One region of the Shewanella sp. DAU305 genome, then DNA from elsewhere that is predicted to be linked to it. Evidence: predicted binding sites of a transcription regulator. Region 1 holds the regulator's gene; each other region holds the start of a gene.

Region 1 (7,644 bases):
CAAGTGGTGGTGTAGACAGTTTCACCTTCGGCCATCAGTGCCTCATGGGTGAGAGTGGGGAGACTCGCCGGATCGACTATGGTTGCGGAGTCGACAACTGCTGCGGGCTCAGTTGTAGGTGCGGGAGTTGGGGCCGTGTTGGCTGGTGTGGTAGCAGGTGCCTGTGTGCCAGCACTGCCGTTTATGTGCTTGTTGACGTCTTTGGCCTGCACAGCATCGCCAGTATTATTGCCCCAAGCATTACGCTCATAGGTAATCACAGCGGCAATTTCTTGTGCGCTCAATTGCTTGCCAAATGCTTGCATAGCCGTACCCGTTTTACCGTTGAGCACGATTTCAAGGTGGCCGCTGAGCGGTCCCGTTGCTATCGGGCTGCCTTTGAGGTGTGGGAATACGCCTTGTAACCCCTCGCCATTGGGCTGGTGGCAGGCTGCGCAGTGCCCGAGGTAAACTTGCTCACCTTGGGTCATCAGATCATCTTTGCTAAGAGTCTGTGATAAAGCGGCTTGAGCGGCTTCTGCCGCCGCACCTGCGGCTTGTTTTTGCTCCGCTACCCAAGCTTCAAACTCGGCTTCGGGTATGGCTTGCACTACGATCGGCATAAAACCATGGTCTTTACCGCAAAGTTCGGCGCATTGACCACGGTAAATACCGGGTTTGTCTATGCGAGTCCAAGCCTCATTGATAAATCCTGGGTTGGCATCTTTCTTCACGGCAAAAGCAGGTACCCACCATGAATGTATGACATCTTCAGAGGTCATCAAAAAGCGGATTTTGCGATTTATCGGCAGAACGAGCGGCTTATCGACTTCCAATAGGTAGTTTTCGCCTTTGGTTTCGGTACCGTCGATTTGTGCTCTGGGGGTTGCGAGTATGCTATAAAAATCAATGTCTTGATTGAAATAGCTGTAATGCCATTTCCATTGGGAACCCGTGACTTTAACGGTCAGATCGGCGTCGCTGGGATCTTCCATCGCAATTAAGGTTTTTGTCGCTGGAATCGCCATTAAGATCAAAATGATAAATGGCAGAATCGTCCAAGCGATTTCAACTTTAGTGCTTTCGTGAAAGTGGGACGCGACAGCGCCTTTGGATTTTCTGTGGTTGATCATGGCGTAAATCATCACGCCAAAGACCACAAGGCCGATGGCGCAGCAGATATACAAGATGGTCATGTGCAAGTGATAAACCTTGCTACTGATCTCGGTTACGCCAGGGGTCATGTTGAACCGCATGTCCGCGGCGGCCAACGGTGGTGCGAATAACACCACGAGTAAACAATACAACAATTGCTTCACAAGACTTCTCCTCTGCCAATTGCGAATAGCAACTACAAAGAAGAGCAACACAGTAAGTCTCAACTCTATGCAAACTCTTCAGTTCCCAAAAAAGCTTTTTTGACTTCAACGTGCGTTGGCGGCTGTTACTTTTAATTAAGTATTATTACTGCTGGTATTAGCCACGCTGGCACATACGACTGAAATAAATCTGTTCTCTATTTTTAGTGGCATTTTGAACTCGATAACGGCTCGATTTATTTGCCACGGGCGGCGATATATCATCGCCGACTAAACCAACCATACTTGCTGTTTAAATATTGATCAAGATCACTTATTTATCTAATTGTCTGAAAAATTGCTAAAAAAAAGCCTCACATTCATAGGCGAGGCGGCTTTCAAGGTAAAAAATTAAATGAATATTTAATGTACAGCGCTAAAAAAAGATTGTTGGCCGAAGAGGCTACCTTGCTCAATGCGTACGTCGCCATGTAAGTGACTGTTTACGTCTTCTAGCACTATGCCCATGGCGCGGGCACTTTTAGCGACAATTTGCAGGCGACGATTATCGCGTGCATCTAATGATTGGGTCCAAGTAATAACCGCACTGGACGTACCACTTGTTAAGGCTTTTTCCATCGCCCACAGAGTTTCCACCTCATCTTTCGCGTGCACCAGCAAGACTCTATCCATACGCACGCCAGCGTTGGCGAGCATTTGTTTGTAGCCAATACTCGGTGGGTTGATGAGCACTAACCAACGGCCCTGTTGGCTTAACTGGGCGAGTTGCGCGCTCAGATGAATTAATTCTTGGCGACCTTGAGTCTTCGTTGGCATGCAGGCGATAGGTGCATGGTGCCAGTCATAGTCGGCATCACGTACTTCATCGAGCCACAAGCCCGGATGGCGGGGTGCATTGCCAAGTAGTTTGTTCATAGCCAATCTCCATTACGGATCACACCGACGGCGAGTCCTTCAATTGTTAAACTTTGATAGCCTAAATCCACTTTAATCGGGGAATAGTCTTCATTTTCGGCGTGTAGATAGACCACATTACCTTTTTTTTCGAAACGTTTAACAGTGACATCGTCGTCGACTCTAGCGACAACCACTTGACCATTTCTAGCTTGTTGTACTTTATGAACTGCCAGCAAATCTCCTTCGAGAATGCCAATATTCTTCATGCTGTCGCCTTTAACCCGCAGTAAAAAATCGGCGGCGGGATGGAACATGCTTGGGTCGACTTGGTAGTACTGTTCAACATGTTCTTGGGCGAGAATAGGTTCGCCAGCAGCTACTTGACCGATAAGCGGTAAACCTGTTTCAGTTACTTCTTCGACTTCCGCAGTCAGACGAATGCCCCGCGATGTGCCTGGCATGATCTCAATGCAGCCCTTTTTCGCCAACGCTTTAAGATGCTCTTCAGCCGCATTGGCGCTCTTAAAACCTAAACGGGTCGCGATTTCTGCCCGAGTGGGTGGCATGCCAGTATCGGCAATATTTCGTTTAATTAGCTCTAAAATTTCAGCTTGGCGTGGCGTCAAAGGTCTCATGGTGTTTCCTGTTTTTCTATACAGTTACTGTTAGTATATACAGTATTATTTGCAGCGCAAGTATTAACCACTTTTTAGCTATGTTGGAGAGAATTAGCGAATATTACCCATAGTCTGGTATTCTACCGGGCTAGTAAACGTACTTAATTGCATAAGAATAATGCCTAAACACGACTCTCTTTGGTTGAAATCATTACGCTGGATCCAAAAACACTTAGTGCACACTATTGTTGTGCCTCAGGATCCCTTTGCCGATCTGAATCTGGATGCCTCCAGACCCCTTGCTTATGTGATGAAAACGGAATCGCTGAGTGACATCGCTGCCCTGAGCGAAATTACGGCTAAGTTAGGACTGCCGAGCCCCTATGAGCCTTTAGTGGCAAATGGTGTTATTGCGCCTCGGGTTGTCTGCCTTCAAGGGCGTAAGCCGCTGTTTGGCGAGCGTGCCGGTAACGAGCCTTTCCTCGAATGCTTTATGCGTTTGTTGGCCGTGCATAAGGAACGCCCTGAATTAGACATTCAACTGGTGCCCGTGAGCCTGTATTGGGGCCGCACGCCAGGGAAAGAAGACGACACTATGAAGGCGGCTGTGTTTGAGCGGGAAAACCCGACTTGGCTGCGCAAATGCTTGATGATTCTATTCTTAGGTCGACATAACTTCGTGCAGTTTTCAAATGCGGTATCTCTGCGATACATGGCCGACGAACACGGCACTGACATGGGGATCGCCCATAAGTTAGCGCGGGTCGCGCGGGTGCATTTCCGTCGTCAACGTAAGGTGATGACAGGACCTGTGTTGCCAAATCGCCAAGCACTGTTTCATTCGCTGCTCAAATCCGAGTCGTTGCGTAAAGCGATTCAAGAAGAAGCGGCCAACAAAAAGATTTCTGAGACCCAAGCGCGCGAGACGGCTATTGAGTACCTTGATGAAATCGCAGCAGATTACTCAGATAGTTTAGTGCGTATTGCCGAGCGTTTCCTAACTTGGTTGTGGAACAAGCTTTACAGCGGGATCAACATCAAAGGCGCCGAGCAAGTTCGCCAGTTGCACCATGATGGCCACGAGATTGTCTATGTGCCTTGCCATCGCAGCCACATGGATTACCTGCTGTTATCGTATATTTTGTATTATCAAGGCATGGTTCCGCCGCACATTGCTGCTGGTATTAACCTCAATTTCTGGCCCGCTGGACCTATGTTCCGTCGCGGTGGTGCCTTCTTTATCCGCCGTAGTTTTAATGGCAATAAACTGTACACCGCAGTATTCCGTGAATATTTAGACCAACTGTTTGCTAAAGGTTATTCGGTGGAATACTTCTCCGAAGGCGGCCGCTCACGTACCGGTCGTCTATTGGCGCCAAAAACCGGCATGATTGCTATGACGATGAACAGTGTGCTGCGCGGTATCGAGCGTCCGGTAACATTGGTGCCTGTGTATTTAGGCTATGACCATGTGATGGAAGTGGCGACGTACCATAAAGAGTTAAGTGGTAAGAAAAAGAAAAAAGAATCTGTGTGGCAGGTGTTTGGTGCGATTCGCAAACTTGGTAATTTCGGCCAAGGTTATGTGAACTTTGGCGAGCCTATAACCCTGCAAAACTTCTTAAATGAGCGCGCGCCAAACTGGCGTACTGAGTTGGCCGATGATCCTGAGCAAAAACCAAGCTGGTTAACGCCAGCGGTAAACGTGCTGGCGAATCGAGTGATGACAAATATTAACGATGCTGCAGCGGCGAGTTCGGTGACCTTGACGAGTTTAGTGTTGCTGGCGACAGATCAAAATGCCTTAGAACGCAGTCTGTTGGAGCGTCAGCTTGATCTGTATCTGACCCTACTCAAAAAAGTGCCTTACACTACTTATACTTCGGTTGCCGAAGGTGATGGTAAGCATTTAGTGCAGCAAGGTTTAGAGCTGAACAAGTTTGTTGTTTGTGCCGATCCTTTAGGTGAAATCGTGTCTATCGAGGCGAGTCAGGCTGTGTCCATGACTTACTATCGTAACAATATCATCCACTTATTTATTGTACCGTCATTAATTGCGAGTTGTTTAACGCATAATGAGCAGATCCCGCGTCAGCAAGTGGTGTCAATCGTTGCCGATTTTTATCCACTGCTGAAAGCCGAACTCTTCATGGGCATTAAGGATGTACCTGCCTATGTCAATCAAGTGCTGGATTTCTTCATTGAACAAGGGTTAGTGGTTGAGACTGATACCTTAACCGTCGTGCCTGAGCACACTAGCCAACTATTATTGTTAGCCAGTTCAGTAAGCGAGACTCTGCAACGCTATGCCATTATTTTCAATCTGTTAGCGAACAGGCCTAAGATGGAGCGCTCAGAACTTGAGTCTGAGAGTCATCTACTCGCCCAGCGTTTAGGCGCTTTGCATGGCATTACCGCGCCTGAGTTCTACGATAAGAAACTTTACGGCACCTTGAGTGTTAAGCTCAAAGAATTGGGCTATCTAGCGGATAACCAAGATAAGTCCAATATCAATCGCATACGAGATCAAGCCAATAGCTTATTACGTCCGTCAGTGAAACAAACGATAGTGGCGAGTGTCACCGCGGAGCATACAGTTTAATGGCAAATCATATGAATGCGGCTAAGCATAAGCCCGCAGGTAAGTCCTTGCTCGGCGGCGCCATGATTATTGCCGGCACGACCGTAGGCGCAGGGATGTTTTCTCTGCCCGTGGTCGGTGCAGGTATGTGGTTTGGCTATTCGATTTTAATGTTATTGGGCATTTGGTTTTGCATGTTGATGTCGGGCTTATTGTTGCTCGAAACCAATTTGCATTTCGAACCCGGTGCCAGCTTCGATACTTTAAGCAAGCAAACCTTAGGGCAGTTTTGGCGGATAGTGAACGGCGTTTCTATCGCGTTCGTGCTGTATATTTTGACCTATGCCTATATCAGCGGCGGTGGTTCGATTGTGAATCACAGCTTGCAGGGCATGGGAATTGAGTTGCCGCAAAGTGTGGCAGGGCTGGTGTTTGCCATAGTATTGGCGAGCATAGTGTTGATCAGCACTAAGGCCGTGGATCGCATTACCACGATTATGCTCGGCGGTATGATCATTACCTTCTTCCTTGCTATCGGCAATTTACTGATCGAAATCGATGTGACTAAGTTGCTCGAACCCGATGGTAATAGCAGCTTTTCACCTTATTTGTGGGCGGCGTTGCCCTTTGGTCTTGCCAGCTTTGGTTACCATGGTAACGTTCCCAGCTTAGTGAAGTATTACGGCAAAGATTCCGCCACCATTATCAAGGCGATTTTCGTCGGCACCTTTATCGCGCTGGTGATTTATGCATGTTGGTTAGTGGCGACTATGGGCAATATTCCCCGCAGCCAGTTTATCGATATTATTGCCCAAGGCGGCAATATGGGGGTCTTGGTGGGCGCTTTGTCTGAGGTGATGGCGAGTAGCTGGTTGAACAGTATGTTAACGCTGTTTGCTAACTTGGCCGTGGCTTCATCTTTCTTAGGGGTGACCTTAGGTTTGTTTGATTATCTCGCCGACTTGTTTGGTTTTGACGATTCTCGCTCGGGCCGGATGAAAACCGCGTTAGTGACCTTTGTGCCGCCGACGATTTTAGGATTATTGTTCCCCGACGGCTTCTTGGTGGCGATTGGCTTTGCGGCATTAGCGGCGACAGTGTGGGCGGTAATCGTCCCCGCACTGATGGCCTATAAATCGCGGCAGTTATTCCCCGAGAGCACAGGTTTTAGAGTGATAGGCGGTACGCCGCTGATTATTCTTGTGGTGTTATTTGGCATAGTCACGGGTGCTTGTCATCTGCTCGCGATGGCAAATTTACTGCCGCAATATTCCTAATTTGTTTCGATGATTTAAGCCCTCTGCGTGAGGGCTTTTTTGTATTTAGCGATTGAGTTTTAATCCTGCAGATCTTTTTTATCTCGACACTGGACAGAAGCTCGAACTCAGGCTTAACTCGAATAATTGTAAAAACGAAGGAGCCAATGATGAAAATTACTCAGTACGCACAAGGACATGCATGTTGGGTTGAACTCGCAAGCCACGATTGGCAAGCTGCTAAGACATTCTACCAAACGTTATTTGGTTGGGATTCAGTAGACATGCCGATCCCAGAAGGTCATTTTTCGCTATTCAATTTAGCGGGGGATGATTTAGGTGCCATGTACCAAATCCCCGAGTCAGAGTCGCAGATCCCTAGCCATTGGCGTGTCTACTTTGCCGTTGATGATATGGATGCCAGCATTGCAGCGATTCAAGCGGCGGGTGGCCAAGTGCACATGGGGCCGCATATTGTTGCTGACGCGGGCGTGATGGCGCAGGTGAGCGATCCACAAGGCGCACGTTTTGCGCTGTGGCAAGCGAAGAATCATATCGGTGCTCGCCGTCAGGGTGAACTCAATACTCTTTGCTGGGTTGAGCTGGCATGTAAAGAACCACGCGCTGAAGAAGCTTTTTACTGCAAAATATTCCCTTGGACTAACTCGCCCAGCGACATGCCGGACATCGAATATTCTGAGTGGCAAGTTGATGGTCAATCCATCGGCGGCATGATGACCATCATGCCCGAATGGGGCGACATCTCTCCCCATTGGCTGCTTTATTTTGCAGTAGCCGATTGCGATGCATTTGCAGAAAAAGCCCAAGCGTTAGGCGCGCAAGTGTGTATTCCACCCAGTGATATTCCCGATGTGGGCAGATTCTCTGTAATAGCCGACGCCCAAGGCGCCACCTTTGCGGTGATCAAGCTTAATCAGATGTGACAGCTATATTTAGGACTAGTCACATTTAAGATTAAAAACGGCGACACTTAG
Region 2 (7,644 bases), 1.2 Mb from region 1:
GACCGCTTCGATACGTTCAATAGAACCCACCGAAGTGCCGCCGAACTTTTTCACAAAAAGCTTGCTACCACTAAGCTTTCGTTTTTGGGGCACAGCAACCTCTTAAGCTAGACGCTCAGTAATCCAAGGTAATACTTGAGCCAATGCCGCATCCAGATTTTCTGGCTGGCTACCGCCCGCTTGAGCCATATCAGGACGACCGCCGCCTTTACCGCCCACTTGTGCAGCGACCATAGCGACTAGCTCACCCGCTTTGACTTTGCCGATCAGATCGTTACTCACACCGGCAATCAGGTTAACTTTCCCTTCCTGCGCAGTGCCAAGAACGATAATGGCCGATTTCAATTTTTGTTTTAATTCATCTTGCAGACCGCGTAACGAGCTTGCCTCAACGCCGTCTAACTTTTTGATCAGCACGTTAACGCCATTAACCACAATAGCATCACCCACTAAATCAGCACTCGCTGCGGCAGCTAGCTTGTCTTTCAACTGCGCCATTTCTTTTTCGAGTTGCTTCATCTTATCGAGCTGGGCTTTTAACTTAGCCACCACTGAGTTGGCATCGCCTTTCAATAAGGCTGCAGCTTCTTCCAGTTCAGCTTGTTGCTGCGCCACATAAGCCATAGCCGCAGCGCCAGTAACGGCTTCGATACGACGCACACCCGCAGCAATACCCGCTTCAGAAGTGATTTTGAATAAGCCAATATCGCCCGTGCGGCCCACATGGGTACCACCACACAATTCGATAGAGAAATCACCCATAGTCACAACACGCACTTGTGAGTCATATTTCTCACCAAAGAGCGCCATTGCGCCTTTCTCTTTGGCTTCATCTATACCCATTTCAGCGGTTTTCAGCTCATGGTTACGACGAATTTGAGTGTTAACTAATTCTTCAACTTCTTTTAATTCAGCGGCTTTTACACCTTCGAAATGGGAGAAGTCAAAACGCAAACGCTCAGGATCAACCAAAGAACCTTTTTGCGAAACGTGAGTACCGAGCACTTGACGCAGTGCGGCATGCAGTAAATGCGTAACAGAATGGTTTAACTGAGTACGGTGACGCAGTTTTTTGTCGACTTTCGCCTCAACAACTTGGCCAACACTCAAGCTACCTGTAGCTAAAACACCTTGATGGCCCGTTGCTTGACCATACTTTTGTGTGTCATTAACCGTAAACTCAACACCGTTCGCAACCAGTTGGCCTTTATCGCCCACTTGACCGCCAGATTCCGCGTAGAAAGGTGTCACGTCGAGTACAACAACCGCTTCGTCACCCGCTTTGATCGCCGTCACTGACTCACCGTTTTGATAAATCGCAGTGATCTTAGCTTGACCCGCTAATTCGGTGTAACCACTGAATGCGGTTTCGGCATCAATTTTCAGTGCCGCGTTATAATCTGCACCAAAGTTACCGGCAGCTTGTGCGCGGCTACGTTGTTCAGCCATAGCGACTTCGAAACCTGCTTCATCGACAATGATGTTGCGCTCGCGACATACGTCAGCGGTTAAATCCATTGGGAAGCCATAGGTGTCATACAGCTTAAATACGGTTTCACCATCTAAGGTGTCACCTTTTAACTCGTTTAAGGCCGCATCTAAAATGCCTAAACCACGTTCAAGCGTACGAGCAAATTGCTCTTCTTCCGCTTTCAGAGCTTTTTCAACAATCGCTTGAGTCTCAGCTAACCCTTTGGCCGCATCGCCCATCACAGCAATCAAAGACGGAACCAACTTGTAGAAGAAAGCTTCGGTCGCACCTAACTTATTACCATGGCGAACTGCGCGGCGGATAATGCGGCGCAGCACATAACCGCGGCCTTCGTTCGACGGCATAACGCCATCGGCAATAAGGAATGCACATGAACGGATATGGTCGGCAATGACGCGCAGTGACTTCTCGGTTAAATCGCTTACGCCGATGATTTCTGCCGCTTTGGCGATCAGCGTACGGAAGATATCGATTTCGTAGTTAGAATGTACGCCTTGCATAATCGCGGCAATACGCTCAATCCCCATGCCGGTATCAACCGATGGCTTAGGCAAAGGTAGCATTTCACCCGATGCTTGACGGTTGTACTGCATGAACACGATGTTCCAAATTTCGATGAAACGGTCACCATCTTCTTCAGGACTGCCAGGACGGCCGCCCCAAATGTGATCGCCATGGTCATAGAAAATCTCAGAACATGGGCCGCAAGGACCGGTATCACCCATTTGCCAGAAGTTATCTGACGCATAAGCAGCACCTTTATTGTCGCCGATACGGATAATGTTCTCGGCAGCAACACCAATCTTTTTATTCCAGATTTCAAAGGCTTCATCATCTGTTTGATAAATCGTGACGCACAGACGTTCCTTCGGCAGCTTTAAAGTTTCAGTTAAGAAAGTCCAGCCAAAACGAATCGCTTCTTCTTTGAAATAATCACCAAAACTGAAGTTACCCAGCATTTCGAAAAAGGTGTGATGACGTGCTGTATAACCGACATTATCTAAATCGTTATGCTTACCACCGGCGCGTACACAACGTTGAGCAGTGGTCGCACGCGTATAATTGCGTTTGTCCATGCCAAGAAACACGTCCTTGAACTGGTTCATGCCTGCATTGGTAAATAAAAGTGTGGGATCGTTGCCTGGCACTAATGAACTACTGTCCACAACTTGATGACCATTGCTGCGGAAAAATTCGAGGAAAGCGCTTCTAAGCTCTGCTGTAGTTTGATACATGAAATCATCCTGAATTGGGTAAGCATTACCAGCTACGCCTTAGGCTAGCCGTATTTCTATTTGCCCAGCATTATAAGCAGACTGAGGAAGGACGACCAGCCTTGATTGGTGATATGCACATCAGGAATTTAATATTTTTGCGTGAATAGCCCATACCAGAGTAGCTAGAGGCAAAACAGCAATAATAAAGGACAATGACAGACTCTGCGGGTTGGGTGCAAAAAGTACAGTATTTGAGCAAGTGGGTAAAGTGTCGGGCACGAAAGCAACAAAGCACATTTGATGACATTTTAGAGGAGATTTTCTGAGGACTTGTTAAAAGGAGCTTTTACAGTCTTAAGATTACATCGCAATCGATGAGTTGAGGCGATTAATAATCGTCGTCGAGATCATTGGGATCGGAATCTAACGCATAAGTGATTTGATCGTAGCTAAAGCCTTGGCCCATTAAAAACCGCACTCGTTTGGCCTTTTCCTTCGCGATGAGATCCCGGGCTTTAGAGCCCTTCACTTCTGTTACGCGGGGAATTCCATATTTTTTAGTGGCTTTATCTTTTGCTAGCTCAAACCAGTCACAATCACTATTGGTTATCGCCGCTTCAATGCAATCTTTAGACAGGCCTTTTTGCGCTATCGCTTGGCGAATGCGGATGGCACCGTGACCTCGACTAATGTGGCTACGGACCAACAGTTCAGCATAGCGATTATCATTGATAAAACCGGAGGATTCACATGCATCGAGCACAGGTTCGATATCGTTAAGTTCGAAGCCTTTTTCGAGCAATTTATCGCGGATTTGTAGGCGGGAATAATCGCGGCGCGCTAACAGCGCGACCGCGATTTGACGGGCTGACTGACTCAGAATACTTCGCCTGTTTCTAAATCAACATTATCTTCCGTGCTAGCATCAGCTTTGGCAGCCAGTGCACTAGGATTGCTCAAAAGTAACTCACGTAATGTCTTGTCAATTTCAGTAGCAATGGCTGGGTTTTCAGTCAAATATTTACCCGCATTAGCACGGCCTTGACCGATTTTATCGCCTTTATAACTGTACCAAGCACCCGCTTTTTCAATCAACTTATGGGCTACGCCTAAGTCAACTAACTCACCAGTACGGTTAATACCTTGGCCATAAAGGATTTGGAATTCGGCTTGCTTGAACGGTGCTGCAACCTTGTTTTTCACCACTTTAACGCGAGTTTCGTTACCGACAACTTCATCGCCGTCTTTAATGGCACCAGTACGGCGAATGTCTAAACGAACAGAAGCATAGAACTTCAGCGCGTTACCACCGGTTGTCGTTTCTGGGTTACCAAACATCACACCAATCTTCATCCGGATTTGGTTGATGAAGATAAGTAAGGTGTTAGATTGCTTTAAGTTACCCGCAAGTTTACGCATGGCTTGGCTCATCATACGTGCCGCTAGGCCCATGTGAGAATCACCAATTTCGCCTTCGATTTCAGCTTTAGGCGTTAATGCCGCCACTGAGTCGACGACGATAACGTCAACAGCGCCAGAGCGAGTTAAAGCATCACAAATCTCAAGCGCTTGCTCGCCGGTATCCGGTTGTGAACACAGCAGGTTATCAATATCTACACCTAATTTTTTAGCATAGATAGGGTCTAGTGCATGCTCAGCATCGATAAAGGCACAGGTTTTACCTTCACGTTGCGCTGCGGCAATCACTTCTAAAGTCAGTGTCGTTTTACCTGATGATTCAGGACCGTAGATCTCAACGATACGACCCATTGGCAAACCGCCAGCACCTAAAGCAACGTCCAGAGACAGAGAACCGGTAGAAATGGTCTCAACATCCATAGAGCGATCTTCGCCCAGCTTCATGATGGAGCCTTTACCAAATTGTTTCTCAATTTGGATCAATACCGCAGCAAGTGCTTTCTCTTTATTTGGATCGACCTTCATTCCAGTTCCCTCATCAAGACAAGCCTTAAGCTGTCAAAAGTAATATTCAATTTACAAACGGGTAATTCAAAAAGCCGCGCTTTTTGTCTTAATTCTGCTGACTAGTATACTGTACAATCATACAGTATCAAGACCTGTGACTGAATTATTTTTAGCTTAGGGGATTTTTTAATATGGCCAAGGTTTTAGCGAATATCAAATCGGATATTGCATCCCTTTGACGAATATCCGTCATCAAGGGCTCAATTTTCGGTAAATTATTGCTAAGATTGGCGCAGCAAATTTTGCGTGGTCTTTTTAGCTGAAAATTGTACAGCAGTCTTCTGCTTGCATAGCGCTTAATCCCACATAACCACGGCAGTCACAACGGACGATAACGATTTAATGAATGTAATTGATACCGATGATTTAGAAAAACATACTCCTATGATGCGTCAGTACTTGACCATGAAAGCAGAACATCACGACATGTTACTGTTTTATCGCATGGGTGACTTCTACGAGTTGTTTTATGACGATGCTAAACGTGCTTCTGAGCTGTTAGGCATTTCACTCACGGCGCGCGGTAAAAGTGGTGGCGATCCTATCCCCATGGCGGGACTGCCTTACCATGCTGTGGAAGGCTATCTTGCGAAATTAGTTCAAATTGGTCAATCGGTTGCGATATGTGAACAAATTGGCGACCCGGCAACCTCTAAAGGGCCAGTTGAGCGTAAAGTGGTGCGTATCGTCACGCCTGGCACCTTAACCGACGAAGCCCTGCTGCAGGAACGCCAAGACAATCTATTGGCAGCCGTTTATCAAGGTAAAGTCGGTTTTGGTTATGCCACTCTGGATGTTTCATCCGGACGTTTTGTGATTGCCGAGCTCGACACGCGAGAGTCATTAGAAGCTGAATTGCAACGCACTAATCCCGTTGAAATTCTCTACAGTGAAGACTTTGGCGAACTAGGTCTACTAAACGGTTTTAAAGGTAAACGTCGTCGCCCTGAATGGGAATTTGATTACGACACTAGCATCAAGTTACTACTGGCTCAGTTTGGCACAAAAGACTTGCATGGTTTTGGTATTGCAGATGCACGTTTATCACTGCAGGCTGCAGGTTGCTTGATGCAATACGTCAAAGACACACAGCGCACAGCTCTGCCCCATATCAATGCCATTACCCGCTTTAATCAAACCGATAGCATAGTGCTCGATGCGGCAACGCGCCGAAATCTAGAACTCACTCAAAACCTTGCCGGTGGTCGCGATAATACCTTAGCCGCAATATTGGATAACACGGCGACGCCTATGGGCAGCCGCATGTTGCAACGCTGGATCCATCAGCCGCTGCGAGATCCAAAACACATCAAAGCACGCCAACAGGCGGTGACTGAACTACTCGATACCGCCGCCCACGAAGGTTTGCATGAACAGTTAAAAGCACTTGGCGATATTGAACGTATCATGGCAAGACTCGCGCTGCGTACCGCTCGCCCAAGAGACTTTGCCCGTTTACGTCAAGCGCTGGGCTTACTACCTGAATTACAACAGAGTTTAAGCACACTGAGCGCGCCGCACACGACTCAATTACGGCAACACTTAGGTGAGTTCCCCGCTGAACAAGCCTTGCTTGAGCGCGCGATAGTCGATAATCCTCCCATGCTTATCCGCGATGGCGGAGTGATCCGTGAAGGCTACAACAGCGAATTAGATGAATGGCGCGGCCTTAGCGAAGGTGCGAGCGATTACTTAGTACAACTCGAAGCCAGAGAAAAAGAACGTACTGGTATCAACACACTTAAAGTCGGCTATAACCGTGTACACGGCTATTACATCGAAGTGAGTCGCTTGCAATCCTCGCAAGTACCACTCAATTACCAACGACGTCAAACCCTTAAGAATATGGAGCGTTATATCACGCCCGAACTTAAGGAGTACGAAGAAAAAGTGCTCTCGAGCCAAGGTAAAGCGCTGGCACTCGAAAAGCAGTTATGGGAACAATTATTCGATCTTATTCTACCCAAATTGCATGAATTACAAGCCTTTGCTAGAGCGGCGGCTGAGCTTGATGTGTTGAGTAACTTTGCTGAGCGCGCCGAAACCTTAGGCTACACTTGCCCAGAGCTGAGCCAAGATATCGGCGTACAGATAGATGCTGGTCGTCACCCCGTGGTGGAACGTGTGAGTCAAACACCGTTTATCGCTAACCCAGTGACCTTGCACAATCAAAGACGTATGTTGATTGTCACCGGACCTAACATGGGCGGTAAATCGACCTATATGCGCCAAGTCGCCTTGATCACGCTGATGGCCCACATTGGCTGTTTTGTGCCAGCAGATCGCGCACTGATAGGCCCTATCGATCGTATCTTTACCCGTATTGGCGCCTCCGACGATCTAGCCTCTGGCCGTTCAACCTTTATGGTAGAAATGACAGAAACCGCCAACATTCTGCACAACGCCACCGCCAGTAGCTTAGTGTTAATGGATGAAATCGGCCGCGGCACATCCACCTATGATGGTTTATCGCTCGCTTGGTCGGCGGCAGAGTATTTAGCCCAGCAAGTCGGCGCTATGACCCTATTCGCCACCCATTATTTTGAACTAACTCAGTTACCTGAATTAATGGCTGGTGTTTACAATGTGCACCTCGATGCCATTGAACACGACGATACCATCGCCTTTATGCATGCAGTGCAAGAAGGCGCCGCCAGTAAAAGCTACGGCTTACAAGTTGCGGCACTTGCCGGTGTGCCAAATAAGGTAATTAAAGCCGCTAAACATAAGTTGCAGCAATTGGAGAGTCGCGATCATCAAGCTGAAGGAACGAGGACGCCTATTCAAAGCTTACTCGCGTTACCTGAACCGGTTGAGAATCCAGCGCTAACGAAGTTAAGTAGCATTAATCCCGATAACTTAACGCCAAAACAAGCACTTGATTTGCTCTATGAGCTGAAACGTCTGAGCTAAAGCTCTGTGAACGGGTGATATTCGCCAAGCGATATG
Region 3 (7,644 bases), 2.5 Mb from region 1:
GTTGAGCAAGAGATTGTGGCTCAAAATGACCAAAGCGCCGCCGTAAATAGCAAAACCAACTTAACCACAAAAGCCGCAAACAAAGTTAACTGATAACAGTTCACTGAGAGCAGTGACGCTCAATGAGGTGGCACTCAATTAAGCTGCGCCCATTTAAGTGCTGAACAGTTAAGCGGTGAACAATTAAGTGAGACTTTTTTTAGATGCCAAGCCATTAGATAACAGTCAGTTAGATGCTAGGTCGTTAGATAAGAGGCAGTTAGTCGGCATACATCCAGATACGTTACGCAAGGTGAACTTGGCCTGTTGGCGATTCACCGCAGCATGAAGCTTTTATATCAATTCAATCACTATAAAAATATAACCATTATTTGGGGAGAACGAGATGGAATCGAGTCCTACGCCGCAGCAGGATCTGCACACTAGCCAAACCCGTCACGCACAAACGTTAACAAGGCGCAGCCGCCTAGCGCTTGCCGTCGCCGCAAGTCTATTAGGGACAATAGGATTCACAGCCTGTTCACCCACATCGAATTCAGCAACACCGAGCATGAGTGGCAATGCCGCATCAAATGTGCAGCAGGTTGCGCCCGGCGCACCGGGTAAAGCGCCGACTTGGGCATTTTCGGGTAAAACCGGTATTGGAACGTCTTACGAGCCTTACACCCAAGGTCAATACCAAGATGCCAAGCAAAATCCCATTAGCCGCGTTTGGTTCTCCCTCGCCCAAGGTATTTTAACCGAAACCATGTATGGTCTGATCCATAATGCGCAGCTCAAAGAACTGCAATTTGTGGTCACGGGTAATGGCTTTGTCGATACCGAAAAAGATAACACCATCAGCAGCATAGAATATTTAGATACCGATGCTAACGGTCGCCCGCAATCCCTTGCCTATAAAATTATCAATAAAGATGTTGAAGGTAAGTATCAGATTGAAAAGCATATCTTTACCGATCCCGACCGCGACACCCTAATGATGCGCGTCACCTTTACCGCCTTTGAAGACGGCATTACGCCGCATTTGTATGTCAATCCGCATATCGATAACGCGGGCGCCAATGATATCGGCCGCATCGACACTCATGCTAATAATCATACTGACAATCATGCCAGCACTCATACTGGCAATCAGGCGCTAGTGGCCTATACCGCAGCCAAAGACAGCAGCGTGATGACGGTAAAATCCGATCTGAATTTTGTGCAGGTAACCACTGGCTTTGTCGGTGTCTCCGATGGCCTAGCCGATTTGGCCGATAACGGCAGACTCGATACGCACTATCAAACGACCAGTGCGCAAGATAAATCTACCGTCGGCAATATCGCCTTTACCGCTAGCTACCCAACGCTCATCAAAGCCAAACCCGTCACCTTTAATCTCGCCATCGGTTTTGGTAAAGATGAAACCCAGAGTTTAGCCAATGCCGATGCCACCTTGGCCGCAGGTTATGATGCAGTGCTCAGCGCCTACAAAGGCGATGCCACCCATATCGGCTGGCATGATTACTTAAGCTCACTGCCCGCCATCGCTAACATGGCCAACAACACTACCGATAACGGCAAGCTGCTGTATACCAGTGCTATGGTCTTGAAAGCGCAGGAAGATAAAACCTATGCGGGCGCACTGATCGCCTCGCTATCCAATCCTTGGGGCGATACGGTTTCGGCAGCCGTGCCGAGCACGGGCTATAAAGCGGTATGGCCGCGGGACTTTTACCAATGTGCCATGGCATTCCTCGCCATGGGTGACACGCAAACGCCCAAGGTGGCCTTCGAATACCTGAAAAAAGTGCAAGTGACCGAAAAGACGCCCGGCTTTACGGGTACACCGGGTTGGTTCCTGCAAAAGACCCATGTGGATGGGCAAATTGAATGGGTTGGCGTGCAGCTCGATCAAACCGCCATGCCTATCATGCTCGGCTGGAAACTCTGGCAAGCGGGCGTGCTCACCCCTGATGAGATCAGTCACTGGTATCAAGAGATGCTCAAAGGTGCAGCGGACTTTTTGATCAGCGGCGGTGAGGTTAATCTGGATTGGAATCACACCCAAATCACCCCGCCCAAAACCCAGCAAGAACGTTGGGAAGAACAAGCGGGTTACTCCCCCTCGACAACGGCTGCCGTGATCGCAGGTCTTGTAGCCGCGAGTGAAATAGCCAAAGAAGCCAAGGATCCCGACTCCAGCAGCCGTTATCTTGCCGCCGCCAAAGGTTTAAGTGATAGCTTAGAAAAACACTTAGTCACCACCCAAGGATTATTGAAGAACAGCACCGGAGTCAGCACGCCTTACTATTTACGTTTAAGCCCGAATGGCGAGCCAAATACTGGCGATACACTGGCGGCAAATAACGGTAAGCAAGGTTTAGATCAACGTCAGATCCTCGATGGCGGATTTTTAGAACTGGTGCGTTATGGCGTGCGCGGTGCAACCGACAAGCTGATCAATCAAAGTCTTCAACTGATTGATAATACTGAGCTTGAGCACAACCTACGCCTTAAATACGAGTTTAGCGCCAAAGATGGCAGCAAAATCCCAGGCTTTAGACGTTATGGTAACGACGGTTACGGCGAGGATACGGTTTCTGGCAAGAACTACGCGGAATCGGGCAGCAACAGCGCCGATCAACGTGGCCGCGTCTGGCCCTTCTTCACTGGCGAGCGCGGTCATTTTGAATTAGCACTCGCCCAAGCGAAAGGCGAGCTAACAGGCAATAACGCGCAGCAAACCAAGCAGCAGTTGATCAACACCTATGTGCAGGGCATGGAAACGTTTGCGAATGCGGGCATGATGTTACCCGAGCAAGCGTGGGACGGTGTCGGCGATGCCACCCGCTACCATTACCAACTCGGACAAGGCACCAACTCAGCCACGCCGCTAGCCTGGACCCATGCCGAATACATCAAACTGGTGCGCTCGATGACCGACGGCCAAGTCTGGGATAACTACCCTATCGTCCCAGCGGCATTGAAATAGTGTATTGAAATAACATATTAGTCGAACTACAAATTCGGTATATCGCTGGCTAGAACAACCTCTCATAAGTTGTTCTAGCTTTTTTATAGGGGTTTTATAATGCTTGATTTAGCTCCTACTGTCCCCACATAAATTCTTTCGATAAGTTTCATTGTTAGACTATACTGTTCATACGTACAGTATATTGTGATTTATTATGATGATCCTAGGCCGCTTCGCCAAACATACCCAATATCGGCTCTCGCTATTTAGCTCCTTGATTGCCGCAGGATTTCCGTCACCTGCCCAAGACTATGTAGAACAAACATTAGATCTCAATGAGTTATGCATCAAGCACCCCGCCGCCACGTTTTTTGTCAAGGTCCAAGGGGATTCGATGATCGAAGCGGGGATTTTCTCCGGTGATATTTTGGTGGTGGATCGCTCATTACAGCCGGCCCACGGAGATACCGTTGTCGCAGCAGTCAACGGCGAGTTTACTGTAAAGCAATTGCAACTGCGCCCTGTGGTGCAATTGCTGCCACGTAATGCCTTATTCTCCCCGATTGCCATCAATGATGAGTCTGAGTTAAACATCTTTGGGGTGGTGACCAACGTGGTGAAAAAACTCAAATGACGCCCTCACTATTCGCCCTCGTCGATTGCAATAATTTTTATGCCTCCTGTGAGCGGATGTTTAGGCCAGATTTAGCTGGCAGGCCGATTGTAGTGTTATCCAATAACGATGGCTGCGTCGTCGCCCGCTCGGCAGAGGCAAAACAACTTGGCATCAAGATGGCGGTGCCTGTATATCAAATCGCAAACCAACTCCGCCAGCATCACGTTGCGGTATTCTCCTCCAACTATGCACTCTATGCCGACATATCAAATAGAGTCATGACCACCTTAGAGCAAATGGTACCGAAAGTAGAAGTGTATAGTATTGATGAAGCGTTTTTAGATCTTTCTCGTCTCGATAAATGCATTGATATTCATCAGCTTGCACTTGATATTTATCAACGAATACCACAGTGGATTGGGATCAGTGTTTGCGTCGGCATTGGACCGACAAAAACCCTCGCTAAACTGGCAAACCATGCCGCGAAACGCTATCCCGCGACGCGGGGCGTGGTTGACTTGCGCGACCGTGAACGCCAACGACGACTGATGGCACTTATCCCTGTCGACGAAGTCTGGGGAATAGGCCGTAGGCTTACAAAACGCTTGAACATCATGGGCATAAATACCGCGTTGCAATTGGCGGATGCGCATCCCAAGCTTATCCGCGACACCTTTTCGGTCACCGTTGAGCGCACTGTACGCGAACTTAACGGCAATGCCTGTGATGACATACAAGAGGCCGCCGCCACTAAGCAACAAATTATCAGCTCCCGATCCTTTGGCAGTCGTATTGATAATTTAGAAGCGATGCAACAGGCGATCAATGAGTACACTTTTAGGGCCTGTGAAAAACTGCGCTCCGAGCGCCAGTACGCTAAAGCAATGTCGGTATTTGTCCGTACTAGCCCTTTTAGCGATGTAACTCCCCAGTACAGCAAATCGCTATCGGGCAGTTTAGTTCGCCCCAGCAATGACACGCGTGATTTTGTCACCCTTGGCCAAAGCCTACTGCAACGCATTTGGCGTGAAGGTCATGCCTATGCAAAGGCCGGTGTCATGTTAGGGGATTTTTTTGGTGCAGGCGTGTTTCAGCTCGGATTATTCGATGACGTCACGCCTAGACCTAAAAGCAAGGAGTTAATGCAATTACTCGATAAAGTTAACCACAGCGGTCATGGAAAAATTTGGTTTGCAGGACAAGGTATTGACCCCACTTGGGGAATGAAGCGTGAGCAGCTTTCCCCTCGTTACACCACCCAATGGGCACAATTACCCATAGTGAAATAATCAACAAATCCAGTGGCTAAATGACCGCCTGCGAATTACAGACCCCACCTAACTCTAAACTAACTCTAAACTAACTCTAAACTAACTCTAAAATCCATATAGCACTAAAACCCATCTAGATCTAAAAAATATATAGCGCTAAGCCCCGTTGGGTGTTAACGCTAAAGCGGCATTAACACCCATCAAGCTTTGGCTCATTCCGCCTTAACACTCTTCATCGCTGAGATCTTCAAAGTACCAGTAGCCTAGATTCACCCACTCGGTAAGTTGCGTGAGCAAATCAGCATGGGCTAACCAAGGGGCTAAGGAGGATTTATCTAACTGATTGCTATCACATAGTAGTGGGATCACTGCAGCCAATTCGGCAGAAAGCTGATACTTATCACCATTAATATAGACAACGCCCTGTGCCACATTGATATCAAAATACAAACAGCGCAGTCCGCCGAGGCGAATAAGCGGCTGCTCATCGAGCCAAGCGAGCACTTCGTCTTGCGTGATGTCCAATGGCTCATCGGGTAAATCTAAGGCGCATTTTGACTGAGTTAAATAGCGGCCCGAAAACTCGCTCACCAGTTCATCGGTCAACATATTAGTCAGTTGGGTGCGTAACCGCGCTAAATCGCCATTATCGACACAACCACTGCGGGTGGTCAGCTCGCGGTCTGGATCTGAAATCTGCTGTGCGCCTAAATCCTGCTCAGACAAATGATCAGCCAAAGCGCTTATCATATCTTTGGCGGAGGCGGTCCGATAACCCACTGAAAAACTTAACGACTGTTCTAAGGTTATGCCGTCATGGGGGAATCCGGGGGGAATATAAAGGATGTCGCCAGGCAACAACTCAGTATCGATAATCGGGTCAAAGGCTTCTGTGTGCAGCAAAGCGGGATGGGCGGCAAACTCTTTGTGCGGCCCCAGATCGCCTACGCGCCAGCGGCGACGTCCCGAACCTTGGCAAATAAACACATCATACAGATCGATATGCGGCCCCACGCCACCGCCAGGAGTGGCAAAACTCACCATCACATCATCTAAACGCCAGCGCGGAATAAAATCAAAACATTGGATCAGGGCTTCTGCATCGGGCACCCAGTTGTTCAAGGCTTGCACGATCAAAGTCCAATCCCGTTCACCGAGATGATCGTAGGAATCAAAAGGGCCAAATTCTGCCTGCCATTGCCCTGCCTGTTGGTACACTCGCCGAGATTCCACCAGCTCATCCATGGCTAACCCAGCTAACTCTTCGGGCGAGATTAAATCTTGAAAGTGTTTGAATCCTTGGCGGATCACCAAAGGTTTTTTCTGCCAATATTCTGCTAAAAATTGCGCGGGTGTTAAGCCATTAATATCGAGTTGCATGGGTCGCTCACAAACCAAACTGTTATTCATAGAGGTAAATGCTAACAGGAAGCGAAACCAAGAAAGCTCGACCGGATCAACAAAGCATTAAGTCTTTTATCAGCGTCAATGTGATAGTGAATTTACTAACGTATTGAATTACAATCGGCTTATCTAAAAGCGTTGCACTGTCAAAGACGGCAATGCTGACACATCATTTATTGAGTCCATGTAAGATCTATGCCTACATCAGCTGCTAACACTTTGGTCGTGCTCGACTTTGAAACCACGGGGCTATCGCCCAATCAAGGGGACCGCGCGATTGAAATCGGGGCAGTGCTGATTGAAAACGGTGTGATCACCCAAAGATTTTCTGAGTTAATGAACCCAGGATTTAGAATAAGTCGCTTTATTGAGGACTACACAGGGATCAGCAATCAAATGCTCAGGGACGCGGCGCCCTGCAATGAAGTGATGGCGCGTTTTGCCGACTTTATCGCCGATCACAATTTAGTTGCCCACAATGCGGCGTTCGATCAGCGCTTTTTAGATGCGGAGTTTGCCCAAATTCGCCATCGTTATCTTGGGCAATTTGGCTGTTCCTTGCTGGTGGCGAGACGTTTGTATCAAACGGCACCCAACCATCAGTTAGGGACTTTAGTGCGCTATAAACAGTTGCCAACCGATGGCACTTTTCACCGCGCCTTAGCCGATGCCGAAATGACCGGCCATTTGTGGCTAGCTATGCTGGCAGACCTTCAACAAGAGTTTGGACTCTGCTCACCGACCTTTGAGTTACTGCAAAAATTAGCGAAGAAAACCAAAGCAGAGGTGCCGAAGTTTTTACGCCAATACGCCGTCAAGTGATCCAAAAAGCAACGCAGCTAAGAGGTATCAAAAAGCAAAAAGCCGATAAATCCAAGGATTATCAGCTTTTTGTTTCAATAGGTACGATTTAACTATTCAATCGGTTGCCAACAAATAGCAGTATGCTAGAGCTACGAACGCCTAGCGATAATAGCCATCTATAGCGGCTTAAGCGGCGCGCTATCAATGCCGCAGGAGCTGCGAACCACTAAGGTTGTAGGAATAAGCTGCGCACTCACCTCTTGTCCGCGGATAAGTTTGAGTACACTGTCGACTAAGATCTCACCGGCTAATTGGGTGTTCTGCTTAATGGTCGTTAATGGCGGATTGGCAAAACTCGCCACCGGAATATCGTCATATCCCACGACAGCGACTTGCTCAGGGACTGAAATGCCCTTTTCTTTCAGCGCCCGAATCGCGCCGATGGCAATCAAATCGCTAGCCGCAAATATCGCATCAAACTTAGCGCCTTGGGCAATCAACACCATAGCGGCATCGTAGCCGGAACTTTCTGTGCTGATGGCCGACACTTGCTTAGTGCGATCAACCGGGATACTCGCCGTTTGCAGCGCCTT

The links. The regulator LexA, encoded in region 1, represses DNA repair genes until DNA is damaged. The targets are predictions, from matches to a motif close to TACTGTATNNNNATACAGTA.
Region 2: the regulator LexA is predicted to act here: its motif matches at 4,761-4,780, upstream of recA (recombinase RecA).
Region 3: the regulator LexA is predicted to act here: its motif matches at 3,137-3,156, upstream of umuD (translesion error-prone DNA polymerase V autoproteolytic subunit).

What each region holds. Positions count from the first base shown of each region.
Region 1 is NZ_CP113808.1:256,773-264,416, reverse strand. It holds gene coxB (cytochrome c oxidase subunit II) at 1-1,298, opposite strand, end outside; gene OX890_RS01085 (cell division inhibitor SulA) at 1,701-2,213, opposite strand; gene lexA (transcriptional repressor LexA) at 2,210-2,830, opposite strand; gene plsB (glycerol-3-phosphate 1-O-acyltransferase PlsB) at 2,991-5,414, shown strand; gene mtr (tryptophan permease) at 5,414-6,670, shown strand; gene OX890_RS01065 (VOC family protein) at 6,820-7,593, shown strand.
Region 2 is NZ_CP113808.1:4,045,373-4,053,016, forward strand. It holds gene OX890_RS17195 (aspartate kinase) at 1-93, opposite strand, end outside; gene alaS (alanine--tRNA ligase) at 103-2,727, opposite strand; gene OX890_RS17205 (regulatory protein RecX) at 3,098-3,568, opposite strand; gene recA (recombinase RecA) at 3,586-4,653, opposite strand; gene mutS (DNA mismatch repair protein MutS) at 5,038-7,608, shown strand.
Region 3 is NZ_CP113808.1:2,740,729-2,748,372, reverse strand. It holds gene OX890_RS11685 (MFS transporter) at 1-93, shown strand, start outside; gene OX890_RS11680 (glycoside hydrolase family 15 protein) at 386-2,974, shown strand; gene umuD (translesion error-prone DNA polymerase V autoproteolytic subunit) at 3,171-3,590, shown strand; gene umuC (translesion error-prone DNA polymerase V subunit UmuC) at 3,587-4,861, shown strand; gene OX890_RS11665 (ribosomal protein uL16 3-hydroxylase) at 5,066-6,223, opposite strand; gene OX890_RS11660 (3'-5' exonuclease) at 6,443-7,069, shown strand; gene OX890_RS11655 (LacI family DNA-binding transcriptional regulator) at 7,228-7,644, opposite strand, start outside.